Regions from separate parts of the Streptomyces sp. NPDC002580 genome, predicted to be linked through region 1. Evidence: riboswitches for the same ligand, from Rfam matches in the RefSeq annotation. Region 1 holds a riboswitch; each other region holds the start of a gene.

Region 1 (4,758 bases):
CGTGGGTTGTGTTGTGGCGCCGCTTCCATCGCTTGAGGCGACGGCCCCGGAACAGGACTCGGATGGGACCACCGGCCCCCTGATACGCCTTGTCCGCCCAGCACTTCAGCTCCGCGGTGGTGAGCGCGTCGATGATCCCGTGGTGCCGGGCGGCCGTCAGATCGTGAGTCGAGCCGGGCAGCGCTGCTGAGGCCCACGGCAGACGTCCGAACGGATCGGCGAGGACCTGCACGTTCATGCCGTGGCGTTTGTGTTTCCCGGAGTGCTACGGGGTGTCGGCGGCGATCCGGCCGATCGGCGGCGGCGTGCCGTCCAGGATCACAAACGCCTTCGTCCGGGCCGTCGTCATCGCCTCGGCCAGGGTGGGAGCCGGTGTGGTCAGAACCTCGACGGCCTCGCGTATGCAGCGGTAGACCGTCGCGATCCCGACGCTGAACCCGGCAGCGAACCGGACACAGGTGTCACCGCACCGCAGGTGGGCCAGGGCGAGCGGGGCCTGACGCCCGGCCGCCGGCCGCCGCCACCGGGTACCGATCTCCCTGCGGCGGCCTGCGAGCTGCCCGGTCAGGTGCCGCAGAGTGCGACTGGACAGGTCGATCGACGACGGGTGAACAAGCACGCGCTCCTGGCGGTACGGGTGATCTTGGTCGAGAACCCGTCTACCAGGAGCTTCGCCGCTTCGCTGAACCGTCCAACACGCGGGCATCATAGGCAGGTTGGAAAGGCTCAGTCCGCAAGCCAGGCCCGCTACCCTTCGGTCCGCGTCGGAGGTTCGGTGCCAACTATCCCGCTTTTGTGCCAACTAAAAAGCTTCGTCACACACAACTACCGCCGCACCCGCGGCATCCCCAGCCCGATCCACGAGATGATCTCCCGCTGGATCTCGTTGTTGCCGCCGCCGAAGGTGAAGATCACCGCCGACCGGTAGCCCCGTTCGAGTTCGCCGTTCAGGACCGCTCCGGAGGAGCCCTCCTTGAGGACGCCGGGGGCCGCGACGATCTCCATCAGCCAGGCGTACGCGTCCCGGCGCGCCTCCGAGCCGTACACCTTGACGGCGGAGGCGTCCTGCGGGGTGAGCGTGCCCTCCTGGACGGCGTTCACCATCCGCCAGTTGAGGAGTTTCATCGCGTCGAGCCTGGTGTGCGTGCGGGCCAGGAGGCGGCGCACCCACGGGAGGTCGACGACGCGGCGGCCGTCGGCGAGTTTGGTCTCCATCGCCCAGCGCTGGACGTCGTGCAGGGCACGGATGGCCATGGTGCCGTGTGCCGCGAGGGTGACGCGTTCGTGGTTGAGCTGGTTGGTGATCAGCCGCCAGCCCTTGTTCTCCTCGCCCACCCGGCGCGCGGCGGGGACGCGGATGTTCTCGTAGTAGCTCGCGGTGGTGTCGTGCGAGGCGAGGGTGTTGATGATCGTGCACGAGTAGCCGGGGTCGGAGGTCGGCACGAGCAGCATGGTGATGCCCTTGTGCGGCGGGGCGTCCGGATCGGTACGGACGGCGAGCCACACCCAGTCGGCCGTGTCACCGTTCGTCGTCCAGATCTTCTGGCCGTTCACCGTGTAGTGGCCGGTCTCCGTGTCGCCTTCCCGTACGGCCTTGGTCTTGAGAGCGGCGAGGTCCGTGCCGGCGTCGGGCTCGCTGTAGCCGATGGCGAAGTCGATCTCACCGGAGAGGACCTTCGGCAGGAAGTACGACTTCTGCTCCTCCGTGCCGAACCGCATGATGGTCGGCCCGACGGTGTTGAGCGCCATCAGGGGCAACGGCACCCCGGCCTGGGCCGCCTCGTCGAAGAAGATGAACTGCTCCATCGGGCTCAGGCCCCGGCCGCCGTACTCCTCGGGCCAGCCGACCCCGAGCCAGCCGTCCGCGCCCAGGCGTCGGATCGTCTCGCGGTAGAACCGCTTCTGCGCCGCCGGGTCGCCGTATCGCGCATAGGCGTTGCCCGGTACCAACTCGGCGAAGTAGAGCCGCAGTTCGGTCCGCAACCGCTGCTGCTCCGGCGTGTATTCGAGATGCACGGCGCCTCCTGCCCCTCCGAGCCGACCTGACGGCGCACACCGTAGAACGTGTTGCAGAAATTGGGAATGCCGATGACATGGGAGACAGATTCGGGGCGCGGCGGTGGGTGCGACGGGGCAAAGCGGTGGGGCGGAGCCCGGTCGAACCCGGCTCCGCCCCGTCGCGACGGCCGCCCGTGCGGCCGTCGGCCGCCGGTCGTCGCGTGATCTCTCGGCTCGTCGGTCTCCCGCCGTCAGTGGCAGGGGAACCCGAGCAGGTGGCGTGCGTCGTGGACCCACTCGTGGACGTTCTCGCCGGACACGAGGGAGGTGGCGCCCTGTTCGGCGCCGACGAAGTAGAGCAGGACCAGCATCAGGACGCCGAAGAAGAACGCCCAGGGGGCGATCGCGCCGATCGGCAGCTTGGCGGGTACGGCAGTGGGGGTGACGGTCGGCTGGACGACGGACTGTGCCATGGGCGGAACCTCCTGGGGAACTCGCGTCCCGTCTCGGTGGTGCACAGGACGACAGCCACGGGTCTGACTCGGCCCGCCTTCACCGCTCCTGGCCGGAGCGGCGTGTACCGGGCTCACAGTGGCGCGACCGTGCCGGATTCCCACCGGACTTCCGCCGAACCGTCGTCAATATCCACGCGACCGTACCGCGAAGCGTGTTCCCGGAAAAGGGCGCGCACGGCCCGCGCCGTGTGAGCCCCGCGCGCCGGAGACGCGCGGGGACCGCCCTGCCGGACCGCGGCCCGGCTTTGGCGAACGGGTCGGCGCGTAGCAGAGTGACGGCATGACGAGCCGAGTGTTCTTGATCTCCGCGGCGATCAGCGAGGCGCTGCGCGAGGCCCGCTTCGACGCCGGGAGTCCGGTCGACGCCGCCGGGCTGCGGACCGCCCGGGCGGCGGCCGAGGCGGGTGCCGTGCCGGCCGGAGCCCGACTGCGGGTCTCCCCCACCGCGCGGTGCCGGCAGACCGCGGAGGCGCTCGGGCTCGACGGCGGTGTCGACGCACCGGAGTTGGCCGGTCTGGACGTGGGCCGCTGGCACGGGGCGACCCTGGCCGAGGTGAGCGCGAAGGAGCCGGAGGCGGTGGCGCGCTGGCTCGCGGATCCCTCGTCGGCGCCGCACGACGGGGAGTCGGTGCGGGCGTTCTGCGACCGGGTCACCGAACACCTGGACTCGGCGGCCGAGTTCGACGGCAGAACCGTCGCGGTGGTGGAACCCGAGATCGTACGGGCCCTGACGGTACGGGTGTTGGGGGCTCCCGACTCGGCGTTCTGGCGCGTCGACGTGCCGCCGCTCACCATGACCGAGTTCAGCGGGCGCTCGGGGCGCTGGAACGTGCGGGCCGGACGCCCTCTCGGATAGGGGCCGTTCGGCCCATCGGCCCGCGGACGTGGGTGGCCAGGGCCCGGTCGGGCGCGACCGGGTAGGCCGGCGCCCTCACCTCAGCGTGGCGATGAAGTCCGCGCACGCCTGGGCGCACGCGCGGCTGGTCTTGGCGCTCGCCTCCGCGCCGGGCTGCCCGTCGAAGACGTCCGCGCACTCCAGGCAGACGTCACGGCACCATTCCAACTGGGTGCGGATACGCGACTCGTTCTGCCCCGGCTGCCCGGACAGCACGTGACAGGTCGCCTCGCACACCTCCGCGCACTGGATGCCCTTGCGCCGGGCGAGATCCTGCTCCTCGGGCCCCTCGGAACCCATGAGGCCGACCCGCAGCGCACAGGCCAGGGCACAATCGGCGCAGGCCTGGGCGCAGGCGAACCGGTCCTCCAGGAACCGGAAGAGCTCTTGCTCGGAAGTCGTCGTCACAACGGGCGGGTAGCCGGAAGGAGTCGGTTCAAACCGCGCGGCGCGGGGACCTCACGCCCCGGCCGCCTCCCGGGAGATCTGCTCGAACTGCGCTCCCATGGCTTCGGAGAGCGCCTGCGCGGCCGACAACGGCCGCACCATCACGGTGAATTCGTCGATCAGCCCGTCCTCGTCGAAGTGCAGGAAGTCACAGCCGTTGATCTCCTTGTCCCCCACCTTGGCGGTGAAGACCAACGCGTGGTCACGGCCGTCGGCTCCGGCGATCTCGCGGACGTAGCGGAAGTCGCTGAAGACGCGCCAGACACCGCGCAGGATGGCCGCGGTCATCGCCTTGCCCGGATACGGCTTGAAGGCGACGGGACTGGTGAACACGACACCGTCGGCCAGCAGCTCCTCGACCGCGCCGAGGTCACCGGCCTCCACGGCCTTGCGGAAGGAGTTCATCGAACCCGCCTCTCATACTCAACTAATTGATTAGGTGCGGATCAGATTAGTCGGATGGGTGAGTGCCGTCTAGCCTGACGGGATGGCATTGCGCAACGCGGTTCTGGCCGCGCTCCTGGAGGGTGAGGCGTCGGGCTACGACCTGGCCAAGGGGTTCGACGCCTCGGTGGCCAACTTCTGGATGGCGACCCCCCAGCAGTTGTACCGGGAACTCGACCGGATGGAGTCCGACGGGCTCATCGAGGCCAGGCTCGTGCAGCAGGAGCGCCGGCCCAACAAGCGGGTGTTCTCCCTGACGGCGGCGGGTCTCGCCGCGCTGGCGGCCTTCACCGCCGATCCGGCGAGGCCCACCGCGATCCGCGACGAGCTGATGGTGAAGGTGTACGCCCTGGACGAGGGGGACGCGGACGCCGTCCGGGCGTCGGTCGCCGAGCGGCTGGAATGGGCGCGCGCCAAGCTGGCCCATTACGACCGGATCGGCGTTCGCCTCCTCGACGG
Region 2 (4,758 bases), on a different contig from region 1:
GTGCTGGAAGGGCAGGACGCCGTAGGAGCGCCGCCCGGTGAGACCGTGCAGCATGTCGAGCCCGGGCTCCAGCAGACTGACGTCCCCCCGGAACTTGTTGACGAGGAACCCGGCGACGAGCGCCTGGTCCTCGGGGGACAGCAGCGCGACCGTCCCGAAGAACGAGGCGAACACCCCGCCCCGGTCGATGTCGCCGACGACGAGCACGGGAAGCCGCGCGTTCCGTGCCACCCCCATGTTCACGATGTCGGTGCGCCGCAGGTTGATCTCGGCCGGGCTGCCGGCCCCTTCACAGATCACCGCGTCATACGTGCCCCGCAACTCGGCCAGACAGTCGAGGACGGTGCCGAGGAGTGCTTCCTGGCGTCCGCCGCGCAGCCGCTCCCCGGGGGCCGGGCCGTCGGACCCCCCGAAGAACCCGCGGGCGCTCATCTCGCCCACCGGCCGGCCCATCAGGACGACCTGGCTGCTCCGGTCGCTGCCGGGCTTGAGCAGCACGGGATTCATCAGCGCGGTCGGCTCCACCCGGGCGGCCTGTGCCTGCATGGCCTGCGCCCGCCCGATCTCGGCGCCCTCGCGCGTCACGAACGAGTTGAGGGACATGTTCTGGGCCTTGAAGGGCGCGACCTTCACGCCCCGGCGCACCAGCCACCGGCAGATCCCGGCGGTCACGACGCTCTTGCCCGCGTCGGAGGTGGTCCCGGCGATCAGCAGTCCGCCGCTCATGCGGTTCGTCCCTTCCTGGTGAGCAGGACGCGTCCCGCGGCGCCCACGCCGAGCGCGAGCCAGCCGACGCGGCGGGAGAGCCGGACGGCCCGCTCGATGTCCTGGACCCGGACCGCGCGGCCCGAGGTGTTGAGCACGGGCCGGTGCTCGACCCGGCCCCCGTACGACAGGGTGCCGCCGAGCCGCACGCCGAGCGCTCCGGCGAACGAGGCCTCCACGGGACCGGCGTTGGGACTCGGGTGTCTGTGCGCGTCCGCGCGCCAGGCGCGCACGGCGCCCCGTGGGTCGCCTCCCGCCGCGGCGGCGAGGGCGGCGGTCAGCCGGGCTCCCGGCCAGCCGGCGACGTCGTCGAGCCGGGCGGAGGCCCAGCCGTAGCGCCGGTAGCGGGGGGACCTGTGCCCGACCATGGCGTCGAGCGTGTTCACGGCGCGGAAGGCGACGAGTCCGGGCACACCGCCGACGGCGCCCCAGACCAGAGCGCCGACCACGGCGTCGGAGGTGTTCTCGGCGACGGACTCGACGACCGCGCGCGCGACACCGTCGGCGTCCAGCGCCTGCGGATCGCGCCCGCACAGATGCGGCAGCCGCTCACGGGCCACCTCGAGGTCACCGGCCGCGAGCGCGCCCGCGACGGCCCGGGCCTCCCGGCCGAGGGAGGTCCCTCCGACGACGGCCCAGGTGGTGGCGGCGGTCAGGGCGACGGACGCGGTGCGCGATCCGCGCACGGAACGGCTCGCGAGCGCGGCGAGCCCGGTGGCACCGCCCACGCAGACGGCCGTGTGCAGGGCGCCCCAGCCCCGGTGGTCCCGCCACAGCGTCCGCTCCACGGATGCGGCGGCCCGCCCGAACGCGGCGACCGGATGCCCCCGGCGGGGATCGCCGAGCAGCAGGTCGCCGAGAAGGCCGGCGGCGGCGCCGTACGCGAAGACGCGATCGGCACGCACGGGGTCAGCCGGCCGTGGGGTGGGGCGGAACCTTCGTACTCAGCGAAACGGGCAACGGGCAGCCGCGCATGGCGATATGTCCTCACTCAGGGTGTCCACGCCCTGGTTCGACTAGACCGGCGGTGAGAGTTCCTGGCTCCCGGGGAGTTTCCTCCCCGATGACAGTGGCGGGACCGCGCCGGATTCGCACCGGCTTCCTCTCATGCCGCCGTACTTGGCTCCGGCAGTCCACCACGGGGTGCGAACGGCCGTCAACTGGCTGTTGACCTGCGGGGGGACAGTGTGCGCAGGCCCACATACGCGTGGGGTGCGGGACGGTGATCCGTCCCGCACCCCACGCGCGGTAGTGCCCGGTGAAACCTTTTTCCTGGCTTCTGGCTCCGGGTTACTTGGTCATGATCAGGGAGATGCCGTACGCCACCGCCGCGGCGCAGGCCGCGAAGCAGACGTACGCGCCGGTGGCCGCCGCGACCGCGGAACCGCCCTGGGCCGACTCCTTCTTGGAGAGGCCCGCGACGCCGAGGGTGAAGAGGCCGACGAGGGCCACGGTCACCCCGAGGCTGACCCCGAAGACGGAACCGAGGGCTGACCAGTCGATGTGCATGCTGTTTCTTCCTTCGGTTCTCAGGCCACGGCGGACGGCGCCGAAGGCGTCGTCGTGGGCTCGGCGGGGGCCGGGATGGTGGCCGTGAGGCCCTCGGTCAGGGTGCCGACCGGGGGCGGGGTGACGGCGGCGATGGCCGTGGTCACCACACCGGCGGGCTCCGCGTCGTCGTTGACGTTGGTGTGGTCGATGACCTCGCGGCGCGAGCGGCGCCAGATCGCGAAGCTGGAAGCGACCAGGAAGACGGCGACGAGCGTGGTGCCCCAGGCGCCGAAACCGGTGACCCACTCGGCGAGCGCGCCGACCAGGGCGGCGGCGGGCAGCGTGAGGACCCAGGCGACAGCCATCCGGGTGGCGGTGGACCAGCGGACCACCCCGCCCTTGCGGCCGAGACCCGCGCCCATCACGGAACCGGAGACCGAGTGCGTGGTGGAGAGCGAGAAGCCGATGTGCGAGGAGGCCAGGATGACCGTGGCCGCGCTGGTCTGGGCGGCGAAGCCCTGCTGCGGCTGGAGGTCGGTCAGGCCCTTGCCCATCGTGCGGATGATGCGCCAGCCGCCCAGGTAGGTGCCGAGCGCGATCGCGAGACCGGCGGAGAGGATGACCCAGACCGGCGGGTCGGAGTCGGGAGCGACGGCGCCACCGGCGACCAGGGCCAGGGTGATGATGCCCATCGTCTTCTGCGCGTCGTTGGTGCCGTGGGCCAGCGAGACCAGGCCCGCGGAGGCTATCTGGCCGGCGCGGTAACCCTTCTTGCTGGCCTTGGTGTCGGTGTTGCCACTGAGCTTGTACGACAGCCGGGTGGCGACCATCGCGGCCAGACCGGCGACGATCGGGGCCACGACGGCGGGGAGGAGCACCTTGCCGACCAGGACGTCCCCGTGCACCGCGCCGGTACCGGCGGAGGCGATGGTGGCGCCCACCAGGCCGCCCATGAGGGCGTGCGAGGAGCTGGACGGAAGTCCGACGAGCCACGTCACCAGGTTCCAGAGGATCGCGCCGACGAGCGCCGCGAAGATCACTTCTGGCCGGATGCCGGATTCGTCGACGAGGCCTTTGGAGATCGTGTTGGCGACCTCCACCGAGAGGAAGGCGCCGACAAGGTTCAGGGCGGCGGACATGGCCACCGCGACCTTGGGCTTGAGGGCGCCGGTCGAGATGGTGGTGGCCATCGCGTTGGCGGTGTCGTGGAAACCGTTCGTGAAATCGAACACGAGAGCGGTGACGATCACGATTCCGAGGAGGAGCGTGATGTGTTCCATTTACCCAGGCTTCTGTTGGACGTCAGTGGCAGGGGGACCGTAGGCAACCTGGGTGAACGGAAGATGAACTGGGTCGGGCGGCATGGTGTCCCGAACGGTGGATCGCTGTTCCGCTTGTGACGGAGGGCGATGCCCTGGTTCGAACGGATACGGAATATCGGGTTCCGGTACGGGTTCCCGCCGCGGGCCGAACCGTCCGCGCGGAGGGGGTTCCGCGCATGAGATTCCGGTCACATAGCAGGTCGCCGCCGTTGTGGCGCCGCTGAAAGCCTCGCGGGGGCGGGTCGGAGAGTGCCGCGTCGAGGACGCGCCGGTGTCACCGGGCCGTGACGGGTCGGCCACGGGGCGTCATTCGCGACAAAAGCCCGGCCGTGTCCGGTGTGGACGACCTGATGAGGCACTGTGACGCACATCACATGACATGACCGGTCTCTTTGTGGGTCCCGTAGCCGAAAACCTTGATCCATCTCCCCGTCACGTCGCCGTCGTGTCCTTGGCGCGTTCCTGTCGCGTTCCTGTCGCGTCCCTGGTCGGGCGAGGCGTTCGCGCATGTCGTGCGGGTTCGCCCGGTGTCCGAGTCGGTGTCGCCGCCGACGGCGGTTTCCAGCCGTCCGCGCGCCGGGCCCGTCGTTGTATACGAAGTGCGCCACCCGGGTGCCGGGCTCCGCCGTCGCGTGCGAGGCACCCGGTCCGGGCGGCCCGGGACGGGACGCGTGGGACATCCGGCCCCGTGAGGCGTGTTCGGGTTCCGGGGTGCGCCCGCCCGGGGTGCGTCGGCGTGCGTTCCTGGCAGGATCGCGGCATGGCCGAGCGGCCAGGGGCGCACGGGACAGGTGGGAGGACCCGCGGATGTCGGACGAGGGCGACACGGGGGACGGGCCGGCCGCGAGGGACGCCCGGGACGCCGTCGGGCGGGCCTGGGACCAGCTCGTCGCGACGGCCCGCCGTACGGTGACCGACGGACTGGTGGTCGGGACGTCGGGCAACGTCTCGGTCCGTGTCGGCGACACGGTCCTGGTCACGCCCACCGGCGTGCCCTACGACCGGCTGGCCCACGACGACATCGTCGGCGTCGGCCTGGACGGCCGGCAGGTGATCGGTTCGCTGCGGCCGACCAGCGAACTGCCGATGCACCTCGCGACGTACCGGGCGACCGGCGCCCGGGCCGTCGTCCACACCCACGCCCCGCACGCGACGGCCGTCTCGACCCTCGTCCCGGAAC
Region 3 (4,758 bases), on a different contig from region 1:
GGCGCAGGGTGAGTTCGAAGCCCGGGTCGAGGAGGTTCTTCTCGGACGCGGCCTTCTCGGTGTTCGTGTCGCTCATCACTGGCAGGCCTCGCAGGACTCGGGGTTCTCAAGGGAGCAGGCGACGGCGTCGGGGTCGGCCGCCTGCTGGACGGGGATGGCCGTCTCGGGGCGCGCCTGCGCCTGGGCGGCGCGGGCGATGCGGGTCGCGGGACGGGAGCGCAGGTAGTACGTCGTCTTCAGGCCCGACTTCCAGGCGTACGAGTACATCGAGGAGAGCTTGCCGATGGTCGGCGTCTCCAGGAACAGGTTCAGCGACTGGGCCTGGTCCAGGAACGGTGTCCGGGCGGCGGCCATGTCGATCAGGCCGCGCTGCGGGATCTCCCACGCCGTGCGGTACAGGTCGCGGACGTCCTGCGGGACCCAGGTGAAGCCCTGCACCGAACCGCTGGACTCGCGCAGCGCCTCACGGGTCTGCGCGTCCCACACGCCGAGCTTCTTCAGCTCGTCCACCAGGTAGGAGTTGACCTGGAGGAACTCGCCGGAGAGCGTCTCGCGCTTGAACAGGTTCGAGACCTGCGGCTCGATGCACTCGTACACGCCCGCGATCGACGCGATGGTGGCGGTGGGCGCGATCGCGAGGAGCAGCGAGTTGCGCATGCCGACCGCGGCGATCCGCTCGCGCAGGGCGGCCCACCGCTCCGGCCAGTTCAGCTCGACCTCGAAGTGGTCCGGGTGCAGCACACCGCGGGCGGTACGGGTCTTCTCCCAGGCGGGGAGCGGGCCGTTGCGCTCGGCGAGGTCCGCGGAGGCCTCGTACGCGGCGAGCATGATGCGCTCGGCGATCCGGGTGGACAGGGCGCGGGCCGCGGGCGAGTTGAACGGCAGCCGCAGCTTGAAGAAGACGTCCTGGAGACCCATCGCGCCGAGGCCCACCGGACGCCACCTGGCGTTGGAGCGGCCCGCCTGCTCGGTCGGGTAGAAGTTGATGTCCACCACGCGGTCGAGGAAGGTGACCGCGGTGCGCACGGTCTCGTCGAGCCGCTCCCAGTCGATGTCGTCGCCGACGACGAACGCGCCGAGGTTGACCGAGCCCAGGTTGCAGACCGCCGTCTCCCCGTCGTCCGTGACCTCCAGGATCTCGGTGCACAGGTTCGAGGAGTGGACGGTGTGGCCCGGCTCCGCCGTCTGGTTGGCGGTGCGGTTGGCGGCGTCCTTGAAGGTCATCCAGCCGTTGCCGGTCTGCGCGAGGGTGCGCATCATGCGGCCGTAGAGGTCGCGGGCCGGGATGGTCTTCCTGGCGAGGCCCGCCTCCTCGGCCTTGCGGTAGGCCGCGTCGAACGCGTCGCCCCACAGGTCGACCAGCTCGGGCACGTCGGAGGGGGAGAACAGGGACCAGGCGCCGTCCTCGTTCACCCGGCGCATGAACTCGTCCGGGATCCAGTGCGCGAGGTTCAGGTTGTGCGTGCGCCGGGCGTCCTCACCGGTGTTGTCGCGCAGTTCCAGGAACTCCTCGATGTCGGAGTGCCAGGTCTCCAGGTAGACCGCGGCGGCGCCCTTGCGCCGGCCGCCCTGGTTCACCGCGGCCACCGAGGCGTCGAGCGTCTTCAGGAACGGGACGATGCCGTTGGAGTGCCCGTTGGTGCCCCGGATCAGCGAACCGCGGCTGCGGATGCGGGAGTACGACAGGCCGATGCCGCCCGCGTGCTTCGACAGGCGCGCCACCTGGTGGTAGCGGTCGTAGATGGAGTCCAGCTCGTCGAGCGGGGAGTCGAGGAGGTAGCAGGACGACATCTGCGGGTGCCGCGTACCGGAGTTGAAGAGCGTGGGGGAGGAGGGGAGGTAGTCGAGGCGGCTCATGAGCCGGTAGAGCGCGCCGACCTCGTCCACGGAGCGGGCCGTGTCGTCCTCGGCGAGGCCGCACGCCACCCGGAGCATGAAGTGCTGGGGTGTCTCGACGACCTGACGGGTGATCGGGTGCCGGAGCAGGTAGCGGCTGTGCAGCGTGCGCAGCCCGAAGTAGCCGAAGCGGTCGTCGGCGGCCTCGGCCGAGGAGGCGGCGATCAGCGCGTCGAGGCGGGCCGTGTGCAGCCGGACGAACTCGGCCGTGCGGTCGGCGATCAGGCCCTCGCGGTGGCCGACGGCGACCGACTCGGAGAAGGTCGTGACGCCCTGGGAGGCGGCCTCCACGGCGATGCTGACGGTGAGGAGCCGGGCGGCCAGCCGGGAGTAGGCGGGGTCCTCGGAGATGAGACCCGCGGCCGCCTCGGTGGCCAGTTCGCGCAGCTCGGCCTCGTCGGCGCGGGCGGACCGGCCGCGCAGCGCCGCGGCGGCGACCCGGCCCGGGTCGGCGTCGGGGAGGTCGGCGGTGAGATCCGTCAGGGTCCGCAGCAGCGTGACTCCGGGACCGTCGGTCTCCACCGGGGCCTGCTGCGCGGTCACTGAAGCCGGATCGGCTGGCGCGATGGTCACGTGGGGCTCTCCCTCGCTCGGCACGGGGCCTGGCGGGGAGGCACGGGGCACACGGGAGCGCTCCTGGGCGGCAGCGCACCGCGTCCACCGGCCCATTCCGCGAGGCCCGGACGTCGTCGGCACCCGGGCCGGACGGCCGGGGCGCGCTGTCGGCAGGTCCTCGGACTGACACGGGTGCGGACGCGCGGGAACGCGGAAGCACACAAGTACACCGTTGCGGGACAGTTCCGGATTTGCACCGGATTCCCCTGCGGCGACAGCGACCATGAGCATACATCTTGTGCCGGGCTCCGGGAGTACCCCCACATGTTGTGTCAGGTCGACGTCGAGGGGCGTTACGGAGCGTGCCGGATCGTCAACTCGTAGGTGAGCGGCGGATGTCGTCGAACCCGGGAAAAGGGGGCACGGGCGCGCTCCGGGACGGGCGGGGCCGCCTCGCCCCGGCCGCGACGGCGCCGCGCGGGGCGCCCCCGGCGGGACGGACTCGTGCCGTGATCCCGCCCGCCGCCGGGTGCTCCTCGGGCTACGCGGGCCCGAGGGCGATGTCCACGCCGGCTGGTCCGCCCGCCCGCACGCAGGCCCGCCCGGCACGGCGACGGGCCGCCGGATCCCCGTCCGGCGGCCCGTCGTACGCCGCTGTGATGCCGTTCAGGACCCGTGGCCGTCACCGTGTCCGGTTGCCGGTCACCGACGGCCGCCGGTCAGTGGCTCGCCTCCGCCGCGGTGGCGGGCGGGAGCTCCGTCGCGACTCCGGGGTCCCCCGCGTCGGCCGTGTAGTCCTCGGGAGAGGTCTCGTCGACGCCCTCGGGGGCGTTGAACGCCCGCAGGGCGAAGGTGAGGACGACGGCCACGGCCACGTTCAGGACGAACGCCGTCAGGCCGAGGTAGCCGATCTCCCCGATGCCGGGGATCTCCTTCGAACTGCCCCCGAAGTGCTTCTGGGTCGGCGAGGCCACCCCGTAGGCGGCGATCGTGCCGTAGAGCATGCCGACGGCCCAGCCGCCCAGCAGCGCCCAGCGGTGGAACCAGCGGGTGAACAGCCCGCCGACCAGCGCCGGGAAGGTCTGCAGGATCCAGATGCCGCCGAGCAGCTGGAAGTTGATCGCGACGGTCTTGTCCATGGTGAGGACGAAGACCAGCGCGCCCACCTTCACCAGGAGCGAGACCAGCTTGGAGACCTGGGTCTCCTGCCGGGGGGTCGCGTCCGGCTTGATGAAGTCCTTGTAGATGTTGCGGGTGAAGAGGTTCGCGGCCGCGATCGACATGATGGCCGCCGGGACGAGCGCCCCGATGCCGATGGCCGCGAAGGCCACGCCCGCGAACCAGTCCGGGAACATGTTCTCGAAGAGCTGGGGGATGGCGAGCTGGCCGTTCTGCACCTTCACGCCGGCCGCGATCGCCATGAACCCGAGCAGGGCGAGCAGCCCCAGCATCAGCGAGTACAGCGGCAGGATCGTGGTGTTGCGGCGGATCACCTCGCGGCTGCGGCTGGACAGCGTCGCGGTGATCGAGTGCGGATACATGAACAGCGCCAGCGCCGAGCCGAGCGCGAGGGTGGCGTACGTCCACTGGCCCGCCTCGGCGGGGACGAGCCCGCCCGCGCCCGCGGCCGTGTACTTGTCGCTCGCCGCCTTGAAGATCTCGTCGAAGCCGCCCAGCTTGATCGGGATGTAGATGATGGCCACCGCGATCACGATGTAGATCAGGGTGTCCTTCACGAACGCGATCAGGGCGGGCGCCCGCAGGCCCGAGGAGTAGGTGTACGCGGCCAGCACGCCGAAGGCGATGAGGAGGGGCAGGTCCTTGACGAACCAGTTGGTGCTCTCGCCGCCGCCCACGCCCATCACGTCGAGGACGGCCTGGATGCCGACCAGTTGGAGCGCGATGTACGGCATGGTGGCCAGGATGCCGGTGACGGCCACGGCCAGGGAAAGGCTCTTGGAACCGTGGCGGCCGCGTACGAAGTCCGAGGTCGTCACGTAGCCGTGCTTGTGGGAGACCGACCACAGGCGGGGCAGGAACGTGAAGATCAGCGGGTAGACCAGGATCGTGTACGGCACGGCGAAGAAGCCGGCCGCGCCCGCCGCGTAGATCGCCGCGGGTACGGCGACGAAGGTGTACGCCGTGTAGAGGTCGCCGCCGAGCAGGAACCAGGTCACCCAGGTGCCGAAGGACCGGCCGCCCAGGCCCCACTCGTCGAGGCTGTGCTCGTTGTCGGCCCTGCGCCAGCGGGCGGCCAGGAAGCCCATGGCCGTGACGGCCACGAAGAAGAAGACGAAGACGCCGAGC
Region 4 (4,758 bases), on a different contig from region 1:
ATCGAGGAGGCGGCGGCCCGTACCCAGGCCCGCATCGACTCCGGCCGCCAGCCGGTCATCGGCGTCAACAAGTACCGCGTGGAGACCGACGAGAAGATCGACGTCCTCAAGGTCGACAACTCCTCCGTGCGCACCCAGCAGATCGAGAAGCTGCGGCGGCTGCGGGCCGAGCGCGACGACCGGGCCGTCCAGGACGCGCTGGAGGACCTGACGCGGGCGGCCGCCGGTGAGGGCAACCTGCTGGAACTGGCGGTCCGCGCGGCCCGCGCGATGGCCACCGTCGGGGAGATCTCCGACGCCCTGGAGAAGGTGTACGGGCGCCACGCGGGCCAGATCCGTACGATCTCCGGCGTGTACCGCAACGAGGCAGGGGAGTCGCCGTCCGTGGACCGCACCCGCACCCTGGTGGACGCGTTCGAGGAGGCCGAGGGCCGTCGCCCGCGCATCCTGGTCGCGAAGATGGGCCAGGACGGTCACGACCGCGGCCAGAAGGTGATCGCGACCGCGTTCGCCGACCTCGGCTTCGACGTCGACGTCGGCCCGCTGTTCCAGACGCCGGGCGAGGTCGCCCGCCAGGCCGTGGAGGCGGACGTGCACATCGTGGGCGTCTCCTCGCTGGCCGCCGGGCACCTCACCCTCGTCCCCGCGCTGCGCGAGGAGCTGGCGGCGGAGGGCCGCGAGGACATCATGGTCGTGGTCGGCGGGGTGATCCCGCCGCAGGACGTGCCGACGCTGCTGGAGATGGGCGCGGCCGCCGTGTTCCCACCCGGGACGGTGATCCCGGACGCGGCGTACGACCTCGTCGAGCGGCTCTCTGCCGGTCTCGGGCACGACCTGTGATCGAACTCGACACCTATGTCAAGGGTGTGCTCGACGGGAAGCGGGCGCTGGTCGCCCGTGCCATCACGCTCGTCGAGTCCACCCGGCCCCAGCACCGGGCGCTGGCGCAGGAGTTGCTGACCGAGCTGCTCCCGCACAGCGGCAAGGCGCGGCGGATCGGCATCAGCGGGGTGCCGGGGGTGGGCAAGTCGACGTTCATCGACGCCTTCGGCACCATGCTGACCCAGCTCGGGTTCCGGGTCGCGGTGCTCGCCGTCGATCCGTCGTCCAGCCGGACGGGCGGTTCGATCCTCGGCGACAAGACCCGGATGGAGCGACTGGCCGTCGATCCGGCCGCGTTCATCCGCCCCTCCCCCACCGCCGGCACGCTCGGCGGGGTGGCGAAGGCGACCCGCGAGTCGATCGTGGTGATGGAGGCGGCCGGCTACGACGTGGTGCTGGTGGAGACGGTCGGGGTCGGCCAGTCCGAGACGGCCGTCGCCAACATGGTGGACTCGTTCCTGCTGTTGACGCTGGCCCGCACCGGAGACCAGTTGCAGGGCATCAAGAAGGGTGTCCTGGAGCTGGCCGACGTGATCGCCGTCAACAAGGCGGACGGCCCGCACGAGCGCGACGCGCAGTCGGCGGCGCGTGAACTGGCGGGCGCCCTGCGGCTGATGCACGGCAAGGACGCGGTGTGGACGCCGCCCGTGCTGAGTTGCAGCGCCCGGGAGTCGTCGGGTCTGGACACCGTCTGGGAGCGTCTGGAACAGCACCGCACCCTGCTCGACTCGACCGGCCGCCTCGCCGACAAACGCCGTGACCAGCAGGTCGACTGGACCTGGACGATGGTCCGCGACGAACTCCTCGGCCGGCTGCACTCCGACCAGGCGGTACGGGCGCTCGCCCCCGACCTCGAACGGCAGGTGCGGGAGGGCGGGTTGACGGCGACGCTCGCCGCGGAACGCATTCTGAAGGCGTTCGGCCGCGAAGCGCCCTGAGCCACGCGGGGGCGGATGACCCACCGGTCCCGCGCCCGTCGCCCCAAGGCCTCGCGGTATCCGCCACGACCCGGCCGCCTGGGCACCGAAACGCGGAAGGGCCCCTCGGAGGATTCCGAGGAGCCCTTCTCCGTACCGGAGGCACGTCCGAAAACGCACGTCCCGAAGGATCAGCGCGCGGCCGGGACCGATCGTCCGGCCGCGACCGCGGCGGGCCTGGGGTTCAGCACGCGTTCGGCCAACTCGCCGAAGACGAGGCCGAATCCGCCCCACAGGACCGTCTGGATGGCCAGGGCGGAGAGCCGGAACCGCCACAGCACGGTGGCCGGGAAGTCACCTGGCACCTCGTTGATCGCGGGCAGGAACTCGTAGGCCAGGCCGATCACGACCACGAAGGCCGCCACGGCGGCGACCGTCGCGTACCAGGTGCCCACCGTCGGCGCGAGGCGCTTGCCGAGGACGGTGGCGCCGATCGCCAGGAGCACACCGAGGACCATCATCAGGAAGTACAGGGTGGTCCGCTTGCCGATGGTCTCGTGGTCACCGACGGCCGGCGGGTTGGCCGGGTACTTCAGGAACGGCACGACGTAGACGGCGATCAGTGCGGTCCCCGACAGCAGCAGCGCGGTCGCGCGGGGGCCGAGGCGGCCCACGCGGCCGAGCGCGAAGCAGTAGGCGAGCGCGGCGATGCCGCCGAAGGCGATGCCGTAGAGCAGGACACCGGTCGCGAGTCCGGCGGTGGACTGGAGACTGCGGGAGACGAGTTCGACCTCGTGCTCGTGCCCGGAGGCCTGGGCCTCCTCGAAGGCGATCGCGCTGTCCACGCTCGGTTCACCGAGGAAGTAGGCGACGACCAGGGCGAGTACACCGGCCGCGAGACCGGCGAGCATGCCTCGCACGAGCAGGTTTCTTACCGTTGCGGAGTTCATGGGTGAGTGCTGTCCCTCGCGTCAGTGGCAGGGGAAACCGAGCAGGTGGCGGGCGTCGTGCACCCATTCGTGGACGTCCTCGCCCGAGACGACGGAGGTGGCGCCCTGTTCGGCGCCGACGAAGTACAGCAGGACCAGCATCAGGATGCCGAAGAAGACCGCCCAGGGGGCGATCGCGCCGATCGGCAGCTTGGCCGGAAGGGCGGGGGTGGTGGCGGTCGGCGGAGCGACGGTCTGCGCCATGGCAGGACCTCCTCGGGAGTTCGCGTCCCATCTCGGTGGTGCACAGGATGACGCCTACGGGTCTGACTCACGCGGCGCCCAGCATGGCTGGGCGTCCCGTTCACAGTGGCGCGACCGTGCCGGATTTCCACCGGCTTCCGTCTTGACGTCATCAATATCGGACCGACCGTACCGCCTGGCGAGTTCACCGCCAAGACCGCGCCGTCCGCCGTGATCTTCCTCTCGTCCCAGGTGACGGGTCTCCTGGGACGGGGTGGGTCACCCGCGCCCCGGCGGGCGACCCGGCTGTCGGGCCTGCCGAGTTCGGTACGCGTCCCTCACAACTCACTTACAGCTGAAGGCAGTTCGGAACGAACTCCGAGGGGCCCCCGGCCGCCGCGGGGCGGCCGGGGCCGTGGGCGCGAGCGTCCCGCCCGGCCGCCCGCGTCAGCGCGGTGCCGGTCACGCGAGCCCGAGTTCGCCCTCTCCCAAGGAGACGAAGAAGCGTTCGACGTCGGCGTCGGTGACCTCGGCGAGGGTGGCCGGGGACCAGTGCGGGTCGCGGTCCTTGTCGATGATCTGGGCCCGGACGCCCTCCACGAGGTCGGGGGCGGACAGGGCCGCGCAGGAGACCCGGAACTCCTGGTCCAGGACGGGCTCCAGCCGGCCGAGCCGCCGGGCGCGGCGCAGGGCGGCCAGCGTGACCTTCAGCGCGGTGGGCGAGTTGCCGAGGAGGATCTCGGCGGTCTCCTTGGCCGCCGGGTCACCGACCGCGAACAGGCGTCGCAGGATCTCCTCCACCGTGTCGGCGGAGTAGCAGGCGTCGATCCACTCCCGCCGGTCGGCCAGTTCGGCCGGGGGCGCCGCCCGCGCGTGGCGGGCGAGAGCCTCCCGTACGGGTCTGTCGGCCAGGTCGGCGACGAACTCCCGGAGCGACGCGGAGGGCAGGTAGTGGTCGGCGAGGCCGCACAGCAGGGCGTCGGCCGCGCCGATCGAGGCGCCCGTGAGGGCGAGGTGGGTGCCCAGCTCGCCCGGGGCGAGGGCGAGCAGGTGGGTGCCGCCGACATCGGGGACGAAGCCGATCCCGGTCTCGGGCATGGCGATCCTCGACCGCTCGGTGACGACCCGGACGCCGCCGTGCGCGGAGACACCGACGCCGCCGCCCATGACGATGCCGTCCATGACGGCCACGTACGGCTTGGGATAGCGGGCGATGCGGGCGTTGAGGTGGTACTCGTCGCGCCAGAAGGCGGCGGAGGCGGTGCCGTCCCCGTCGCGCGCGTCGTCGTGGACGACGCGGATGTCGCCGCCCGCGCACAGCCCGCGCTCGCCGGCGCCGGTGATGACCACGGTCTCGACGGCCGGGTCGTGTTCCCAGGCGGCGAGCGCCCGGTCGATCCGGCGCACCATCGCGTGGTTCAGCGCGTTCAGCGCCCTCGGCCGGTTGAGGATGATGTGGGCGGCGCGTCCTTCGGTGCGCAGCAGGACGGGTTCCTCGGCGCCGTGTGCCCCGGTGCCGTTCATCCGAACGCCTCCGTCAGGGCGCGGGCCACGATGACGCGCATGTCTCGTCGGTTCCTTCCGGGGTCCGGTGCGTTCGCCGGTCACGGCGGTCTTCTCGCTACGGTACCCACCGGCCGTCGCGGCTCCCGCGCGGGTGCGGGAAGCGCGGGGCGCTCGACTCCGGGTCATGACGGGCGGCCCATCGGGGCGAGGGGAACGCGTGCTGGAGAACACGTCGACCGGGGTGCGCGTCGACCCGGCGGCCGGTTCCTTCAGGCTCCGTC

The links. Region 1 has a riboswitch for cobalamin ahead of ACFYW7_RS26860 (CbtB-domain containing protein). Riboswitches for the same ligand answer to the same signal wherever they lie in the genome.
Region 2: it holds a riboswitch for cobalamin, as region 1 does, so the genes downstream of both, ACFYW7_RS06115 (cobalamin biosynthesis protein) here and ACFYW7_RS26860 (CbtB-domain containing protein) in region 1, are expected to answer to the same signal.
Region 3: it holds a riboswitch for cobalamin, as region 1 does, so the genes downstream of both, ACFYW7_RS22950 (ribonucleoside-diphosphate reductase subunit alpha) here and ACFYW7_RS26860 (CbtB-domain containing protein) in region 1, are expected to answer to the same signal.
Region 4: it holds a riboswitch for cobalamin, as region 1 does, so the genes downstream of both, ACFYW7_RS25190 (CbtB-domain containing protein) here and ACFYW7_RS26860 (CbtB-domain containing protein) in region 1, are expected to answer to the same signal.

What each region holds. Positions count from the first base shown of each region.
Region 1 covers NZ_JBIAQZ010000009.1:177,579-182,336, reverse strand. Annotated here, with positions in the region: partial or broken gene ACFYW7_RS26870 (transposase family protein) at 1-619, opposite strand, end outside; gene ACFYW7_RS26865 (acyl-CoA dehydrogenase family protein) at 826-2,016, opposite strand; gene ACFYW7_RS26860 (CbtB-domain containing protein) at 2,250-2,471, opposite strand; cobalamin riboswitch at 2,508-2,670, opposite strand; gene ACFYW7_RS26855 (histidine phosphatase family protein) at 2,794-3,369, shown strand; gene ACFYW7_RS26850 (ferredoxin) at 3,445-3,816, opposite strand; gene ACFYW7_RS26845 (nuclear transport factor 2 family protein) at 3,868-4,260, opposite strand; gene ACFYW7_RS26840 (PadR family transcriptional regulator) at 4,343-4,758, shown strand, end outside.
Region 2 covers NZ_JBIAQZ010000001.1:1,419,428-1,424,185, forward strand. Annotated here, with positions in the region: gene ACFYW7_RS06110 (cobyric acid synthase) at 1-726, opposite strand, end outside; gene ACFYW7_RS06115 (cobalamin biosynthesis protein) at 723-1,670, opposite strand; cobalamin riboswitch at 1,776-1,919, opposite strand; gene ACFYW7_RS06120 (hypothetical protein) at 2,056-2,274, opposite strand; gene ACFYW7_RS06125 (anion permease) at 2,295-3,536, opposite strand; gene ACFYW7_RS06130 (class II aldolase/adducin family protein) at 4,386-4,758, shown strand, end outside.
Region 3 covers NZ_JBIAQZ010000007.1:307,762-312,519, forward strand. Annotated here, with positions in the region: gene ACFYW7_RS22945 (ribonucleotide-diphosphate reductase subunit beta) at 1-76, opposite strand, end outside; gene ACFYW7_RS22950 (ribonucleoside-diphosphate reductase subunit alpha) at 76-2,469, opposite strand; cobalamin riboswitch at 2,603-2,752, opposite strand; gene mctP (monocarboxylate uptake permease MctP) at 3,171-4,758, opposite strand, start outside.
Region 4 covers NZ_JBIAQZ010000008.1:308,631-313,388, forward strand. Annotated here, with positions in the region: gene scpA (methylmalonyl-CoA mutase) at 1-840, shown strand, start outside; gene meaB (methylmalonyl Co-A mutase-associated GTPase MeaB) at 837-1,820, shown strand; gene ACFYW7_RS25185 (CbtA family protein) at 1,991-2,749, opposite strand; gene ACFYW7_RS25190 (CbtB-domain containing protein) at 2,771-2,992, opposite strand; cobalamin riboswitch at 3,033-3,178, opposite strand; gene ACFYW7_RS25195 (enoyl-CoA hydratase/isomerase family protein) at 3,434-4,495, opposite strand; gene ACFYW7_RS25200 (cupin domain-containing protein) at 4,747-4,758, opposite strand, start outside.